DNA from 4 places in the Cupriavidus oxalaticus genome. Region 4 is predicted to be linked to each of the others. Evidence: predicted binding sites of a transcription regulator. Region 4 holds the regulator's gene; each other region holds the start of a gene.
The links. Region 4 encodes sigma-54, which starts transcription at its own class of promoters, with help from an activator protein. Its sites were predicted from a motif close to TGGCANGNAANCTGCTTT; they were not measured.
Positions count from the first base shown of each region.

Region 1: a site for sigma-54 is predicted at 2,099-2,116, ahead of JTE92_RS00620 (ATP-NAD kinase family protein). Genes of this name have one in related genera too.
Region 2: a site for sigma-54 is predicted at 2,474-2,491, ahead of JTE92_RS17535 (circularly permuted type 2 ATP-grasp protein). Genes of this name have one in related genera too.
Region 3: a site for sigma-54 is predicted at 1,994-2,011, ahead of JTE92_RS14830 (pilin). Genes of this name have one in related genera too.

Region 1 covers NZ_CP069811.1:150,317-154,516, forward strand. The annotation lists gene JTE92_RS00610 (MFS transporter) at 1-713, opposite strand, end outside; gene JTE92_RS00615 (YncE family protein) at 840-1,784, opposite strand; gene JTE92_RS00620 (ATP-NAD kinase family protein) at 2,151-3,230, shown strand; gene JTE92_RS00625 (thiamine pyrophosphate-dependent dehydrogenase E1 component subunit alpha) at 3,264-4,200, shown strand, end outside.
Region 2 covers NZ_CP069812.1:1,126,055-1,130,254, reverse strand. The annotation lists gene JTE92_RS17540 (alpha-E domain-containing protein) at 1-709, opposite strand, end outside; gene JTE92_RS17535 (circularly permuted type 2 ATP-grasp protein) at 777-2,252, opposite strand; gene JTE92_RS17530 (gluconokinase) at 2,565-3,050, opposite strand; gene edd (phosphogluconate dehydratase) at 3,105-4,200, opposite strand, start outside.
Region 3 covers NZ_CP069812.1:534,462-538,661, forward strand. The annotation lists gene sucD (succinate--CoA ligase subunit alpha) at 1-810, shown strand, start outside; gene JTE92_RS14825 (TerC family protein) at 1,063-1,758, shown strand; gene JTE92_RS14830 (pilin) at 2,080-2,562, shown strand; gene JTE92_RS14835 (PglL family O-oligosaccharyltransferase) at 2,657-4,200, shown strand, end outside.
Region 4 covers NZ_CP069812.1:332,385-336,584, reverse strand. The annotation lists gene lptC (LPS export ABC transporter periplasmic protein LptC) at 1-158, shown strand, start outside; gene lptA (lipopolysaccharide transport periplasmic protein LptA) at 279-926, shown strand; gene lptB (LPS export ABC transporter ATP-binding protein) at 981-1,781, shown strand; gene JTE92_RS13905 (RNA polymerase factor sigma-54) at 1,937-3,415, shown strand; gene hpf (ribosome hibernation-promoting factor, HPF/YfiA family) at 3,464-3,814, shown strand; gene ptsN (PTS IIA-like nitrogen regulatory protein PtsN) at 4,176-4,200, shown strand, end outside.

The sequences.
Region 1 (4,200 bases), on a different replicon from region 4:
CGCAGTTGCGCCAGTACGTAATCGCGCTCTGCCGTGGAAATCCAGCGCGCCTCCTGCGGCCGGTCGCAGGCCAATGCCAACCAGACGCCGAGGCAGAGCGCCGAGATACCACCTTCGATGATAAACAGCCAGCGCCAGTCCAGCGCGGCGATGACCAGTCCCGACAGCGGCGCGGTAATCATGCCGGCAATCGGCACGAACAGGATCACCAGCGCATTGGCCCGGCCGCGCTCGTGGTCTGGAAACCAGTTGCCGACGATCGTCAGCACCACCGGCAGCATGCCGCCCTCGGCCACGCCGAGCGCAAAGCGCAGGACCAGCAATTCGGTCTCGTTGCGCACGAGGCCGGTCAGCACAGAGATCACGGCCCACGCCAGCATGGACCAGCCGATGAACCTGCGTCCGCTGCCGCGTACGGCCAGCTTGCCGCCCGGAACCTGCAGCAACAGGTAGCCGGCGAAGAAGATGCCGCCGGCCAGGCCCGCCATGCCGGCACCGATGCCAAGCGCCTCGTTCATGCCGCCCGGCATGGCAAAGGCGATATTGACCCGGTCCATATATGACACGATGCACACCATCAGGATGGGCGGGATGATGCGCCACCAGCGCTGCGCTGGGATTCGGGCGGTGGCCGTGGCGGTGCCGGGCGTCGTGCCGGCAGGAGTATCGAGGGCGTCGGCGCTGTCGGCTCGCGCTTGCTGCGGGATGGTCATGGGTCTCCTTCATGGGCGCCTTCGGCGGCTGCTTGGGCGGCTTCTTTAGCGTCTGAGTCTGTGCTGCGGCGAAATGGAATGAGTGCCGGCCGGCGGTGGCGGCGCCGGGTCTGTGGAACCCGACGCTTATCGGGACGGCAGCGCCAGGATGGCGAGGCCGTCCGGCTCCTTGCCGGTGGCAAAGGCATGGCGCAACGCCAGCGTGCGCAGGTCCAGTTCGCTGACGCTGTGGTCGTTGAGCGCAAGCCAGGCGCGGCCAGGGTCGGCGGGATGGAATGCCAGTGCGATCGGCCTGGCGCCGGTATCGACCCGTCCCAGCTCGACCAGCGTGTGCGGGTCGAAGATGCGCAGGCTGCGCTCGCCATAGTTGAGCGCGAACAAGCGGTCGCAAGGCGACCAGTACAGTCGGGTGGGATCCTCGCCCGTGGCGACCGTGCCGAGCACTTCGAGCGTGTGGGCGTCGAGCCGCGCGATGGTATGGTCGTCGCGGCTTGAGACATAGAGCAGCGATTCGTCAGGACTCAGGCAGCAGCCTTCAGGCCGCCGGCCGGCGTGGGCAGCGCGCGGCGGCCGGCTTGCATCGTAGGGGTGGACCAGCGTTACCGTATGCGACAGCAGGTTGGTGACGTAGGCGCGTTGTCCGTCGCCCGTCAGTACGAACAGGTGGCTCTTGACGCCGCCGGACGGCACCGCGCGCGCAGGCGTGCGGCTCTCCCACGGCGCTTCGAACACCAGCAGCATGTTGTCGCGTTCGCTCAGGGCATAGACGCGGCCTCGCGCGTCGATCTGCAACCCATGGATGCGGTGATAAGGCGCGCATTCCAGGTCCCCTTCACGCCCCCCGCCGGCGATATCGACGCAGCACACGGCGGCGCCGCCATCGCCGGCATGCGCAAAGGTCTGCACGCCGTAGTGGCCGACATAGCCGCGCAGGCGTGCGCGGTCGACCACGAATTCATGTGGGTAGTCCGGCAGCGGCACGCTGAAGCGGCGCGCACCGCTTTCCAGGTCATAGCCGCTGAAGCTGTGGCCGAACTTCTCCACCAGCACTGCGATCCAGCGCGTATCCATTCTGTCTCCTCATTGGCTTCGCGGCGGCATGGCGAAGCAGGTCGTTGTTTGAGGAGGAGAGTCTGGCGCAGGAAGCCGTCACCAACCATTGAATATTGCACATCGAGGTATTCCCGGAAGTAATCGGCCGCACCTGCGGCCGCTGCTGCGCGATACGGTTGTCCAGTCTGTACAACTGCACTGTGACACCTGTCTCGCCGTGACCGTCGCGCTGGGCTGTTTGCCGCGCCGAGCATGGAAAATTTTGCGGGTTATCCCTTAAGTTGAACTGCGCCGGAGGGATGTTTTCCGATCTCGCGGCGGCTTCCGCGCGCTGGCACAGCCATTGCAATTTGCCTGTCACCACAATGACAACAGGAGCAGGCAATGGGGCACGCAGCCAGCGCCGGCACGCCACTGGTCGGCATCATCGCCAACCCGATTTCCGCGCGCGATATCCGCCGCGTGATCGCCAACGCCAACAGCCTGCAACTGGCCGATCGCGTCAATATCGTGCTGCGCCTGTTGTCCGCGCTGGCGGCATGCGGCGTGGGCCGCGTGCTGATGATGCCGGACCGCGAAGGCCTGCGCGTCATGCTGTCGCGGCACCTGGCGCGCCGGCAAGGCCACGGCCCTGACTCCGGCCTGCCAGCCGTCGAATACCTCGACATGCCAGTGACCGCACGCGTCGACGACACGCTGCACGCCGCGCGCTGCATGGCCGATGCCGGCGTGGCCGCCATCATCGTGCTCGGCGGCGACGGCACCCATCGTGCGGTAGTGCGTGAATGCGGCGGCGTTCCCATTGCCGGCCTGTCGACCGGCACCAACAACGCCTATCCGGAGATGCGCGAACCCACCATCACCGGCCTCGCCACCGGGCTCTACGCCACCGGACGCGTTCCCGACAAGCACGCGCTTGCCTCCAACAAGCGGCTCGACATCGTCATCCGCGACGGCGACGGCGGCTTTCGCCGCGACATCGCGCTGGTGGATGCGGTGATCTCGCACGAGCACTTCATCGGCGCGCGGGCCTTGTGGAAGACCGACACGCTCGCCGCGGTCTATGTGTCGTTCGCCGATCCGCAGGCCATCGGCCTGTCGGCCATCGCCGGCCTGCTCGAACCGCTGGGCCGGCGCGATCCCGGCGGGCTGGCGATCGAACTGGCCGCGCCCGGAGAAGGCGAATTCGACCTGCGCGCACCGATCGCGCCAGGACTGCTGTGCACGGTGCCGGTCGCGGGCTGGGAACGTCTCGAACACGGGCGCCCGCACCGCGTGCGCCAGCGCAGCGGCATCGTCGCGCTCGACGGCGAGCGCGAGCTGGCCTTCGGCCCCGACGACGAAGTCACCGTGACCCTGCATGAACACGCTTTTCGCAGCATCGACGTGGCGGGCTGCATGCGCTATGCCGCGCAGCATCGGCTGATGCGCAGCAGAAACCCGTTGCTTACCTGCCTTTCCTGAAGTGCAACCCTCGATAGAACGAAGGAGACAAACATGACAGCCAGAGCATCACAAGATTCCGCCGCGCTGCCGCTCGACAAGGAGACGCTGCTGACGGCGTACCGGAAGATGCGCACCATCCGCGATTTCGAGGAGCGCCTGCACGTGGACTTCGCGCGTGGCGACATCCCGGGCTTCGTCCACCTGTACGCGGGCGAGGAGGCCGCGGGCGTCGGCATCCTGCATCACCTGCACGATGGCGACCGCATCGCCAGCACGCACCGCGGCCATGGCCACTGCATTGCCAAGGGCGTGGATCCGGTGGCGATGATGATGGAGATCTATGGCAAGAAGGGCGGCTCGTGCAACGGCAAGGGCGGCTCGATGCATATCGCGGACCTGTCCAAGGGCATGATGGGGGCCAATGGCATCCTGGGCGCCGGCGCGCCGCTGATCTGCGGCGCCGCGCTGGCCGCCAAGTTTCGCGGCAAGGGCGAGGTCGGCATTACCTTCTGCGGCGACGGCGCTTCCAACCAGGGCACCTTCCTGGAAAGCCTGAACCTGGCCGCGGTGTGGAACCTGCCGGTGATCTTCGTGATCGAGAACAACGGCTATGCCGAGTCGACCTCGCGCGACTATGGCACGGCGGTGGACAGCTACGTCGACCGCGCCGCCGGCTTCGGCATTCCGGGCGTGACTGTCGATGGCACCGACTTCTTCGCCGTGCACGAGGCCGCCGGCGAAGTCATCCGCCGTGCGCGCGAAGGCGGCGGCCCGTCGCTGCTCGAATGCAAGATGGTCCGCTTCTATGGCCACTTCGAGGGCGATGCGCAGACCTACCGCGCCGCCGGCGAGCTCGACGATATTCGCGCCAACAAGGACTGCCTGAAGCTGTTCGCCCGCACCGTGACGCAGGCCGGCGTAATCGCGCGCGAGGAGCTCGACACCATCGACCGTGAAGTCGCCGCGCTGATCGAGCACGCCGTGCAGC
Region 2 (4,200 bases), 790 kb from region 4:
CGGGGCGCAGCACCAGCAGTTCGGCCACGCGCTGCGGCGTGACCACCGCGCGATAGACCTTGCGGTAGACCTCGAAGCCGGACACCGAGCGCAGCACCGCGGCCCAGTGGTAGAAATCGTTCTGCTCGCGGTTGGGATTGCTGTCGTCGCTGCCCGAGGCCTGGAACTTGACGTCGAGGATTCGCGCGGTATTGTCGGCGCGCTCCAGGAAGGTGCCCAGCCGCATGAAGTGGAAGGCATCGTCCTTGAGCATGGTGCCGAACTGCACGCCGCGCGCCAGGTGCGAGCGGAACTTGACCCATTCAAAAAATCGCGACGGGTCTTCCCTGAGCACGCCGTCGGCGATCATGCGCTGCACGTCGAGCCAGGTGGTGTTGACGGTTTCCCAGACTTCGGTGGTCAGCGAGCCGCGCACCGCGCGCGCGTTCTCGCGGGCCGCGCGCAGGCAACTCATGATCGACGACACATTGGTCATGTCGCGCACCATGAAATCGATCACGTCGTCGCGCGACAGCAAGCCGTACTTGTGGTCGAAGGCCTGCGTCAGCTCGGAGATATCCAGCATGGCCCACCAGCCCTGCTCGGCCACCTCGGCCGATTGCGGCAGCAGCGAGGTCTGGTAGTTGACGTCGAGCATGCGCGCGGTGTTTTCCGCGCGCTCGGTGTAGCGGGCCATCCAGAACAGGTGGTCGGCGGTACGGCTCAGCATGTGGGCTCTCCTCGCATGGCGGCGGCGGGGTTGTTGCCGGTGTTGATTGCGTGATGGGGTGTCGTCGTCATCGTTCCAGCACCCAGGTGTCCTTGGTGCCGCCTCCTTGCGAGGAATTGACCACCAGCGAGCCCTCGCGCAGCGCCACGCGCGTCAGCCCGCCGGGCACCATGCGCACCTCCTTGCCCGACAGCACGAACGGGCGCAGGTCGATATGGCGCGGGGCGATGCCCGACTCCACATAGGTCGGGCAGGTCGACAGCGCCAGCGTCGGCTGCGCGATGTACTGCTCGGGCCTGGACTTGACCACCTCGCGGAAGGCATCGATCTCGGCGCGCGTCGCGGCCGGTCCCACCAGCATGCCGTAGCCGCCCGCGCCGTGGGTTTCCTTGACCACCAGTTCGTCCATATGCTCGAGCACGTACTGCAGGTCGTCGGGACGCCGGCACATGTACGTGGGTACATTATTGAGGATGACCTCCTCGCCGAGGTAGAAGCGGATCATGTCGGGCACGTACGGATAGATCGACTTGTCGTCCGCCACGCCGGTGCCGATCGCATTGCAGATGGTCACGTTGCCGGCACGGTAGACCGACAGCAGCCCGGCCGCGCCCAGCGCGGAATCGTGCCGGAACACCAGCGGGTCGAGGAAGTCGTCGTCGACGCGCCGGTAGATCACGTCGATGCGCTGCGGCCCCTGCGTGGTACGCATGAACAGGTGGTCGTCCTCGACGAACAGATCGCTGCCTTCGACCAGTTCAACGCCCATCTGCTGCGCCAGGAAGGCGTGCTCGAAGTACGCCGAGTTGTACATGCCCGGGGTCAGCACCACCACCGTGGGATCGGCGATCGCCTGCGGCGACACGCCGCGCAGCATGTCGAGCAGCAGGTCCGGATAGTGCGCCACCGGCGCAACGCGGTTGCGCGCGAACAGGTCCGGGAACAGCCGCATCATCATCTTGCGGTTCTCGAGCATGTACGACACGCCGGAGGGCACGCGCAGGTTGTCTTCCAGCACGTAGAACTCGCCCTCGCCGGCACGCACCACGTCGATGCCGGCGACGTGCGCATAGATGTCGTGCGGTACGTTGACGCCAAGCATCTCCGGCCGGTACTGGGCGTTGTTGTAGATCTGGTCGGGCGGGATCACGCCGGCGCGGATGATGTCCTGGCCGTGGTAGATGTCGTGGATGAACCGGTTCAGCGCGGCCACGCGCTGGCGCAGGCCTTTTTCCAGCAGCGCCCATTCGCTGGCCGGGAAAATGCGCGGGATCACGTCGAAGGGGATGGTGCGCTCGGTGCCGCTGTTGGCCTCGTCCTTGTCGCCATAGACGGCAAAGGTAATGCCCACGCGCCGGAAGATCAGGTCCGCCTCGGCTCGCTTGTTGTCCATGGTGCTGCCGGACTGCCGCGCCAGCCAGTCAGCGAAATGCCGGTAATGCGGGCGTACCGCCCCGTCGGGCAATGCCTGCCCTGCCTGGATGACCGTGGGCGCCCCGTCGGCGCGCCAGTCCAGCATCTCGTCGAAAAACCGCCCCGCCATGATGGCCGTTCCTCCATGTAGTGGGCGTCGGGTGCTGCCACTGCCCCGCATCCGGCCGCCCTGGTTTGACCTGGCTGTCCTGCCACAAGCCCGCCGCGCGTTGTTCGGGATGGTCTCCGATGGCATTGGCGCGGCGATGCTGTCGAGTCACTGGCCCTTTCAGCATACCTGTACCGGCGAAAGCCGCAAGCTGGCGGATCGCGGCCGGCACGGAAAGTGAGCTAGCAAGATGTCTGCCAGCGCACGCAAAAACGGCCGCCAGCGTGGCTGGCGGCCGTCATGCGATGGCGCGGTCGATCGCGGGCGGAAGGTTCAGCGAGCGGAAGCCTGCAGGATGGTGTCCACCAGGACTTCTGGCGACTGGCGGATATCGAGCACCAGCGCGTCGCGCGGCGCTTCCAGCGTATCGAACTGGCTCTGCAGCAGCTCGGGATTGAAGAAGTGGTCGGTGCGGGCGGACAGGCGCCCGGCGATCAGTGCGGCATCGCCCTTCATGTGGACGAAGGTCACGCCGCCGTCGGGCGGCGTGAGCCGGTCGCGGTACGCCTGGCGCAGGGCCGAGCAGGTGAACACGTGGGTCCGGCCTTCGGCGCGCGCTGCGTCGATGGCGGCGCGCATCGCCGCCAGCCAGGGCCAGCGGTCTTCGTCGCTCAGCGGGATGCCCGCGTGCATCTTGGCCTTGTTGGCCTCGCTGTGGAACTCGTCCGCGTCATGGAAGCCGCAGCCCAGGCGCTGTGCCAGCAACTGGCCGACCGTGGTCTTGCCGCTGCCGGAAACGCCCATCAGGATATAGATCATGTCTGCTCCGTCGGTCTTGGTATCGTCTTGCTGTCGTGAGGCAGGTGCGTAAGGCTATTGTGCGACGGTTTGCGCCGCCACGGCGGCGGCGGATGCGACTGGCGCGGCGCCGGCATCCGCTTCGGACAGGTCGAGTGCGCTGCCCCCCTCTTCCGCGATGCGCGCATGGCGCCGGAACGCGCCGAACAGGCCGCGCCCGAGGCTGAACCGGGCAAAATCGTCGGCCGGGGCCACCGCCGGCGCGCGCGCCGCGAACTCGCCCTCGTCGCCCAGCCATTGCAGCACGCCTGCCACCGCGTCGACGCGGATGCGGTCGCCGTCGCGCACGCGGGCCAGCGCGCCGCCGGCCAGTGCTTCCGGGCCGACGTGGATCACCGCGGGCACCTTGCCCGACGCGCCCGACATGCGGCCGTCGGTCACCAGCGCCACCTTGTGGCCGGCGTCCTGCAGCGCGCCCAGCACCGGCGTCAGGCGATGCAGCTCGGGCATGCCGTTGGCGTTCGGCCCCTGGAAGCGGACCACGGCGACCAGGTCGCCATTCAGTTCGCCGGCGTCGAACGCCGCCTGCAGCGCTTCCTGGGCATCGAAGACGCGCACCGGCGCCTCGACCACGCGGTGCTCGGCCGCCACGGCCGAGACCTTGATCACACCGCGGCCCAGGTTGCCCTGCATCAGCCGCAGCCCGCCTTCGGGCGAGAACGGCGCCGCGGCGCTGGCAACGACCTGGGCGTCGCCGCTTGCCGTCGCCCCGTTACGCCATTGCAGCACGCCATCGCGCATCACCGGCTCCTGCGTGTAGCGCGCCAGGCCCGGGCCCGCGACGGTCTGCACGTCCTCATGCAGCAGCCCGGCCTGCAGCAGCTCGCGGATGATCAGCCCGGCGCCGCCGGCCGCATGGAAGTGGTTCACGTCGGCGGAGCCGTTCGGATACACCCGCGCGAGCAGCGGCGTGATGCGCGACAGCTGGTCGAAGTCGTCCCAGTCGATGATGATGCCGGCGGCGCGCGCCATCGCCACCAGGTGGATGGTGTGGTTGGTGGAGCCGCCCGTCGCCAGCAGGCCGACCATGGCGTTGGCCACGGCGCGCTCGTCGACGATGCGCGCCAGCGGCAGGTATTCGCTGCCGCGCGCGCTCAGCGCGATCGCGCGC
Region 3 (4,200 bases), 200 kb from region 4:
ACCCGTGGCTGCCGCGACTACGCCAATGGCAAGAACGCCTTCGTAGCAGGCGTGAACCCCAAGAAGGCCGGCGAAGACTTCGAAGGCATTCCCATCTACGCCAGCGTCAAGGACGCCAAGGCCCAGACCGGCGCCACCGTGTCGGTCATCTACGTGCCGCCCGCGGGCGCCGCCGCCGCGATCTGGGAAGCCGTTGACGCCGACCTGGACCTGGTGGTCTGCATCACCGAAGGCATCCCCGTGCGCGACATGATGGAAGTCAAGGACCGCATGCGCCGCGAGAACAAGAAGACCCTGCTGCTGGGACCGAACTGCCCGGGCCTGATCACGCCGGACGAAATCAAGATCGGCATCATGCCGGGCCACATCCACAAGAAGGGCCGCATCGGCGTGGTGTCGCGCTCGGGCACGCTGACGTACGAAGCCGTGGGCCAGCTGACCGCGCTGGGCCTGGGCCAGTCGTCGGCTGTCGGCATCGGTGGCGACCCCATCAACGGCCTGAAGCACATCGACGTGATGAAGATGTTCAACGACGATCCGGAAACGGACGCCGTGGTCATGATCGGTGAGATCGGCGGTCCGGACGAGGCCAACGCGGCCAACTGGATCAAGGACAACATGAAGAAGCCGGTGGTTGGCTTCATCGCTGGCGTGACCGCGCCTCCGGGCAAGCGCATGGGCCACGCCGGCGCGCTGATCTCGGGCGGTGCCGATACCGCCCAGGCCAAGCTGGAGATCATGGAAGCCTGCGGTATCAAGGTGACCAAGAACCCGTCGGAGATGGGCCGCCTGCTGAAGGCGATGCTGTAAGGTCTCTTGCCGTTCCCGCTGCCGCGGGAAGGCCGGACATGTGATGCCCCCGCCCTCCGGCGGGGGCATTGTCGTTTGGAGTGAGTGATTCTGACGCCATGAAACCCCTGAAGATTACAAAATTGAAATCTAATCGAAAGGTTCATCGGTTAAACAGTCATGTCTGCGCTTTCAGACATCCGAAATTCCGTCAGATGACGGGGCGCGCCGTCGCATAGAACCGCCACTACATAGAACTCGAGGAGCCTTCCCGTGGAACTGCTGTCTTCCACCACTTTCTGGATTGCGTTGGGATCGATCATCCTGACCAACATCGTCCTGTCCGGCGACAACGCGGTGGTGATCGCGCTCGCCTCGCGCAACCTGCCGCCCGCCCAGCAGAAGAAGGCCATCTTCTGGGGCAGCGCCGCCGCCATCATCATGCGCGTGGTGCTGACCGTGGCCGCGGTCAAGCTGCTGAGCCTGCCCTACCTGAAGATCGTCGGCGCCGTGCTGCTGGTCTATATCGGCGTGCAGCTGCTGACCGGCGATGACGGCGAGGAAGGGCACGACGGCAAGGACAATATCTGGGCCGCGATCCGCACTATCCTGATCGCCGACCTGGTGATGTCGCTGGACAACGTGGTCGCCGTGGCCGCCGCCGCGCAGAAGGGCCCCGAGGGCAGCCAGCTGATGCTGCTGATCATCGGCCTGGGCCTGTCGATCCCGCTGATCGTGTTCGGCAGCACGCTGCTGCTCAAGGTGATGGAACGCTTCCCGGTCATCATCGTGCTGGGCGCCGCGCTGCTGGGCTACCTGGCTGGCGAGATGCTGGTCAGCGATCCGGTCGACGCCGCCTGGTTCGAAATCCACGTGCCGCACGCCCACCTGGTATTCGGCGCCGCCGGCGCGATCCTGGTGGTGATCATCGGCAAGCTGCTGAGCCGCCGGTCGGCGCAGCCGGCCTGACGGGGGACTGCATCGCACGGAAGGGCGGCCGGTTGGCCGCCCTTTTTTGTCGCCGCCTTGGCGGACGTCCCTTGTCGGTGCGATTTCCAACTAACTCATGTGAGTGATCGCACTTTTTGTCGCTTCGGCAGGTGGTAGTGCGCACAGGTGACAAAATTTGGCGAAAGCGGCGGGCTTTCCTCTGTCGGGTGACGAAATTTGTCGCTTTTTGCTCCCTACGGAAGGGGGATATGGCTGGCACGCTTACTGCTGTCTAGTCCCCCGCGTCACGAAACCGAAGACGTGCAACGCTTAACCAAAATCTCTTCGAGGGGTCAAATCATGCAACGGGTACAAAAACTGAAGAAGCTGGGCCGTCGTGTCCAGAAGGGTTTTACGCTGATTGAACTGATGATCGTGGTGGCGATTGTTGGTATTTTGGCGGCAATCGCGATTCCGCAATATGCCGACTACACCCAGCGCTCGAAGGTCTCGGGTGCTCTGGCTGGCATTTCCGCGACCAAGACTGCGACCGCAATGTGCATCCAGACTACCGGTGCTGCTGCGGGCTGCACCTCCGGCAGTAGCGATATTCCGGCAGTTATTGCCGTTGGTAATGCCGGAGCAACGATTGCCTACGTCGACGGTCTCAGCGTAACGGACGGCGTGATTACGTTGACGACTACGGGGCAAACTACCGCTCCCGCCAATATGGTGATCACTCTGACCCCGAGACTGGCTGGCGGGGCTGTTACCTGGACGATGGCAGGCACTGGTTGCTCTGTGACGACGGCGGGCCGTGGCATTAACTGCGCCGTCAACTAATTCGCATATTGCTTTGCGAGAAAGCGCCTTCGGGCGCTTTTTCTTTGCCCGCACGACAAGCTATCATGCGCCTTTCCCCAAACCAGGCGCCTCAATGCCGCCGTCCCGGACAACCCTCCCGTCGGCTGCCCTCATCGCAGCATTCGTCTTCCCGCTGCTAGTTTCCCGGCATACGCTCCCACTCGCGACGTTCTACGGCGAATGGACCGCCGCATGCTGCGCGCTCGCGCTGGTCGCGTTCCTGGCGCTTCGCAGGCCCGCCACGCCAGCGGCAACCGCGACGATCTCGCTGCCGTGGGTAGCCTTGCTGTTCTGCTGGCTCGCCGCCGTCGGCCTGACACGCACCGCTCTCGGCCACGCCGATATCACCGGTAGCGCGACCCTCACTATCCTGACCCTGTTGCTAGGCGCAGCCGTGACATGCGCCGCATGGTCATACCGTCGCAGTCCAGCATCCGCAACGCTCAACGCCGGCGACACCCTTGCCATCGCCTTCCTGATCGCCGGCCTGCTCGGCACCGTCACGCAATGGGTCCAGCTCTTCCATCTCGAGCACAGCACGTTCGGCCTCGTTTCCACCTACTTCTACGACGACAACCGCCGCCTCTGGGGCAACCTCAACCAGCCTAACCACCAGGCCACCGTGCACGGCCTGGCACTGGTCGCGTCGGTCTGGCTGGCATCGCGCGGCCGGCTGCGCTTCCCGATGTGGCTGGCCGCCGTGGCATTGCTGGAAAGCGGCATCGTGCTATCGGGATCGCGCACCGGCGTGCTGCACGTCGGGCTGGCCGCGGGCTACGCGGTGGTCGCCGCATGGCTGGCGCGCGGCACGCCGCGCGAGGCGGATCCGATGCGGCGCACGACCGGACTGCTGGTGGCCGCGGTCGCCATGATCGTGATGCTGCTGGCGCTGCAGCCAGCGATCCGCGCCGCCGGCCAGTTGCTCGACTGGCGCCTGTTCGACACCATCGCCCAACTCGAAGCCGAGGACCAGATGTCCGCGCGTGGCGCGCTGTGGGCGCATGCGCTGGCGATGTTCCGCGCGCATCCCTGGCTCGGTGTCGGCTGGGGCGAGTTCGGCTGGGCGCAGTTCATGCAGCTGCCGCAGGTCGGCGTGAAGGTGGAGATGTCCCTGCACGCCCACAATGCCGTGCTGGACCTGCTGGCCAAGACCGGCATTGCCGGCACGCTCGGCGTCGGGCTGATTCTCGCAGCATGGCTGTGGCGCGTGGTGCGGGCGCGGCTCTGGCGGGCTGAAAATGGGGAACGTCGCGAGACGGTGCTGATGCTGGCATGGCTGGCAATGCTGTGCGCGCATTCGATGCTCGAATATCCGCTGCACTACCTGTACTTCTTGCTGCCGTTCTGTTTCCTGCTGGGCTGGCTGGAGCCTGCCGCCGCCGGACCGTGGCGCGTCCCGGCCGGCGTGGCAAAGGGCTTGAGCGCGGCATTCACGGCGCTTGCCGTCGCGATCCTGGCAACCATGTGGCAAGACTACCGCCGCGCCGAGGCACGCGAGTACGCCGCCAGCGACATCCGCAACACCTTGCCGATGCCGCAATTCTGGTTCCGCCAGCATGCACAGGCCGATGCGGCAGGGCTGGCCGTCATCACGCCACAGAATGCGGCGCAACTGCT
Region 4 (4,200 bases):
TCAAGACCGACAAGCCGGTGAAGCTGACGCGCGGCCCCTCGGTGATGACCGCGAACGGGCTGATCTTCAACAACGTCACCCGCGAAGTACAATTGCTCGGCAACGTTCGCGGCACCATCGTCACCGGGCCATCCCCTGGCCGTACGCCGGGGCCCTGACCCGGTCCGCGCGGCCGCCCGGCCGGCAACGGCCATGCCGCCGCGCGCCCTGCCCGTCCCGCACGACCCGCCCGATCTGCATAACCCGCACCACCACGCCCTCTAGCCACTGCTGCCAACATGACTGCTTCCCTGACGACTTCGTCCCGTCGACACGCCGCCCCGGCCCTGCTCGCCGCGGCCATGGCCTTCGGCCTGCTGCTGGCCCAGCCCGCGCTGGCCGAGCGCGCGGACCGCGACAAGCCGATGGTGCTGGAGGCCGACAACGCCAGCTACGACGACGTCAAGCAGATCTATACGCTGACCGGCAACGTGGTGCTGACCAAGGGCACGATGATCCTGAAGTCGGATGCGGCCGAACTGCGCACCGACCCCGAGGGCTACCAGTTCGCGGTGGCCACCTCCAAGCCGGGCAAGCAGGCCTATATCCGCCAGAAGCGCGAAGGCGTCGACGAGTACATCGACGGCTGGGGCGACCGCATCGAATACGACGGCAAGCAGGAGCTGTCCAAGCTGATCGGCCATGCGCGCATGGCGCGCCTGCAGGGCGCCAAGATGCTCGACGAGATCCGCGGCGCGGTGCTGACCTACGACAGCCGCAAGGAGTTCTACACGGCTGCCGGCGGCGGCGACAACACCTCGGCCGCCAATCCGTCGGGCCGCGTGCGCGCGGTGCTGTCGCCGCGGCAGGACCCGAATGCGCAGGGTTCGGCCAGCGGCTCGCCGCTGGACCTGAAGCCGGCGCCCGCGCCCGCCAACAAACCCTGACGCCGGGCGGGGGCTCGCTGCCTCGCCTGAAACGCTGAACGCCAGACTGTGCCAATGACCGATACCGCCACCATCGCCGAAAAGCCCTCCGTCCAAGCCACGGCCGTCCTCGAAGGCGGCAGCACGCTGGTCGTGCGCCACCTGAAGAAGCGCTACGGCTCGCGCACCGTGGTCAAGGATGTCTCGCTGGACGTAAAGAGCGGCGAAGTGGTCGGCCTGCTCGGCCCCAACGGCGCGGGCAAGACCACCTCGTTCTACATGATCGTGGGGCTGGTGAACCTGGACGAGGGCGATATCGTGCTCGACGGCGACCACATCAGCGGCCTGCCGATCCACGAGCGCGCGCGCATGGGCCTGTCCTACCTGCCGCAGGAAGCATCGGTCTTCCGCAAGCTCAACGTCGAGGAAAACATCCGCGCCGTGCTGGAGCTGCAGGTGGAAAACGGCAAACCGCTGGCCAAGGCCGAGATCGACCGCAGGCTCGACGCGCTGCTCGACGACCTGCAGATTGCGCACCTGCGCAACAACCCCGCGCTGTCGCTGTCCGGCGGCGAACGCCGCCGCGTGGAAATCGCGCGCGCGCTGGCCTCGTCGCCGCGCTTCATCCTGCTGGATGAACCGTTCGCCGGCGTGGACCCGATCGCAGTGGGCGAGATCCAGCGCATCGTCAGCTTCCTGAAGGCGCGCAACATCGGCGTGCTGATCACCGACCACAACGTGCGCGAAACGCTTGGCATCTGCGACCACGCGTACATCATCAGCGAAGGCACCGTGCTGGCCGCCGGGCAGCCCGAAGAGATCATCGCCAACGAATCGGTGCGGCGCGTCTACCTGGGCGAAAACTTCCGCATGTGATGTACCCGCCTGCCCGCAGCGGCAGGCCATTGATTCTCCCCGCTTTCGGCCCCATGATCTCGATATGGGCCAGCCCACTGCCGGCGTCGATCAAGCCGCGACATCGATAGCAATTTCCGTTCCAACGACGGAAAGATGCGCATAAAATAGGTCGCATGAAACCGTCGCTACAGCTCCGCCTCTCCCAGCACCTGGCACTGACACCGCAACTGCAGCAGTCGATCAGGCTGTTGCAGCTTTCAACGCTGGAATTGCAGCAGGAAGTCGAACAGGCGCTCACGGAAAACCCCCTGCTCGAACGCGAGAACGACTGGATCGAAAGCCCGCTGCGCGTGGCCGCCGATGGTTCGGTCAACGTGCAGAGCGCGCCGGCGCCGGCACCCGCCGAACCGCAAGGCAACGGCGAGGCACGCAGCGATGGCGCGGCCGACGACGACAGCTACGGCGACAGCAATGGCGGCGAAGACTATGGCGGCGACTGGAGCCTGGACGACTTCGCGCGCCGCCCGCAAGGCGACGAAGACGAGAAGACGCCGATGCAGCTGCGCGAAGCCGAGCCCACGCTGCGCGAATACCTGATGGAACAGCTCACGCCGCTGAAGATCTCGGTGCGCGACAAGGGCCTGGCCATCTTCCTGATCGAATCGCTCGACGACGACGGCTACCTCGGTGCAACGCTCGAAGAGATCTGCGCCGAACTGCCGGAAGAACTCGAGTTCGAGATCGAGGAATTGCAGGCGATGCTAACGCTGCTGCAAAGCTTCGACCCGCCGGGCGTGGGCGCGCGCAACGCGGCCGAGTGCCTGGGCCTGCAATTGCGCCGGCTGCAGCACCCGCAGCGCGAACTGGCGCTGAACATCGTGCACAACCACCTCGAGCTGCTGGCGGTGCGCGACTACACGCGCCTGAAAAAAGCCCTGCAGGTAGACGAGCCTGCACTCAAGGCCGCTCACGAACTGATCCGCTCGCTGGCGCCCTATCCGGGCCACGCCTACAGCCGCCCCGAAGCCGACTTTGTGGTGCCCGATGTGTTCGTGCGCAAGAGCGGCAGCGGCTGGATCGCGCAGCTCAATCCGGATGTGATGCCGAGGCTGCGCATCAACGACATGTACGCGCAGATCCTGCGCGGCGCGAAAGGCGAGTCGGGTACCGCGGGCCTGCAGCAGAAACTGCAGGAAGCACGCTGGCTGATCAAGAATATCCAGCAAAGGTTCGACACGATCCTGCGTGTCTCACAGGCCATTGTCGAGCGTCAAAAGAACTTTTTCACGCACGGCGAAATCGCCATGCGCCCCTTGGTTTTGCGGGAGATTGCCGATACACTGGGATTACACGAGTCAACCATCTCCCGGGTGACGACCAATAAATACATGGCAACGCCGATGGGTACTTTCGAACTGAAGTACTTCTTCGGCAGCCACGTGTCCACCGAAACCGGTGGCGCGGCTTCATCAACGGCCATCCGCGCCTTGATCAAGCAACTGATAGGAGCCGAAGACCCGAGGAATCCCCTTTCCGACAGTCGCATCGCCGAACTGCTGGGTGAGCAAGGCTTCGTTGTCGCACGTCGCACCGTTGCCAAATATCGCGAAGCCCTGAAGATCCCCGCAGTGAATCTCCGCAAGTCTTTGTAGCCGAGCCCACCGCCTGCCTGGTGAGGCTCTTTCAGAAGGAGAAGCGCTATGAACTTCAAGATCAGTGGACACCACCTTGACATCACGCCGCCGTTGCGTGAGTACGTGGAAACGAAGCTGGAGCGAATCGTCAGGCATTTCGATCAGGTCATTGGCGTTAGCGTGCTGCTCTCTGTCGACAATCACAAGGAAAAGGACAGGCGGCAATATGCGGAAATCAATCTACATCTCAGGGGCAAGGACATCTTCGTTGAAGCGCATCATGAAGACCTGTATGCGGCGATCGACGCACTAGTCGACAAGCTGGACCGTCAGGTACTGCGCTACAAGGACCGCGTGCAAGGCCACGACCGCGAAGCGGTCAAGTACCAGATGGCCGCAGCGCAGATGCAGCAATGAGCGTGCCCGGTGGCCCCGCAGAGGGCCGCTGAATCAAGACTGAACAAGGCAAGCCGCGCATAGCGCGGCTTTTTTGCGCCTGTGGCGCCCGAGCAAAGGCTCGTCACCCGTTTGAGACGGAGTGTTCGCAACGGCCGCGGCAGGGTGTATGCTGCGCCATACATGCAGAGCCGCATCCCGCCCGCGCCCGGTTAAGGTGCGGACGCCAACCGGGGCGGCGCTGCGCTGCACAATCACAGGGAGGCCGCTGCTCTATAATGGCCGGACGCCTCGGCATTGCCGGCGACCGGCAGCCTCCGAGCCACACACTGCCCCGCGGAACGGCGGATCCGCCCGCTAACTGAAATCCTGCGCATCGCCCATGAATCGTTTGGCCAAATTGCTGC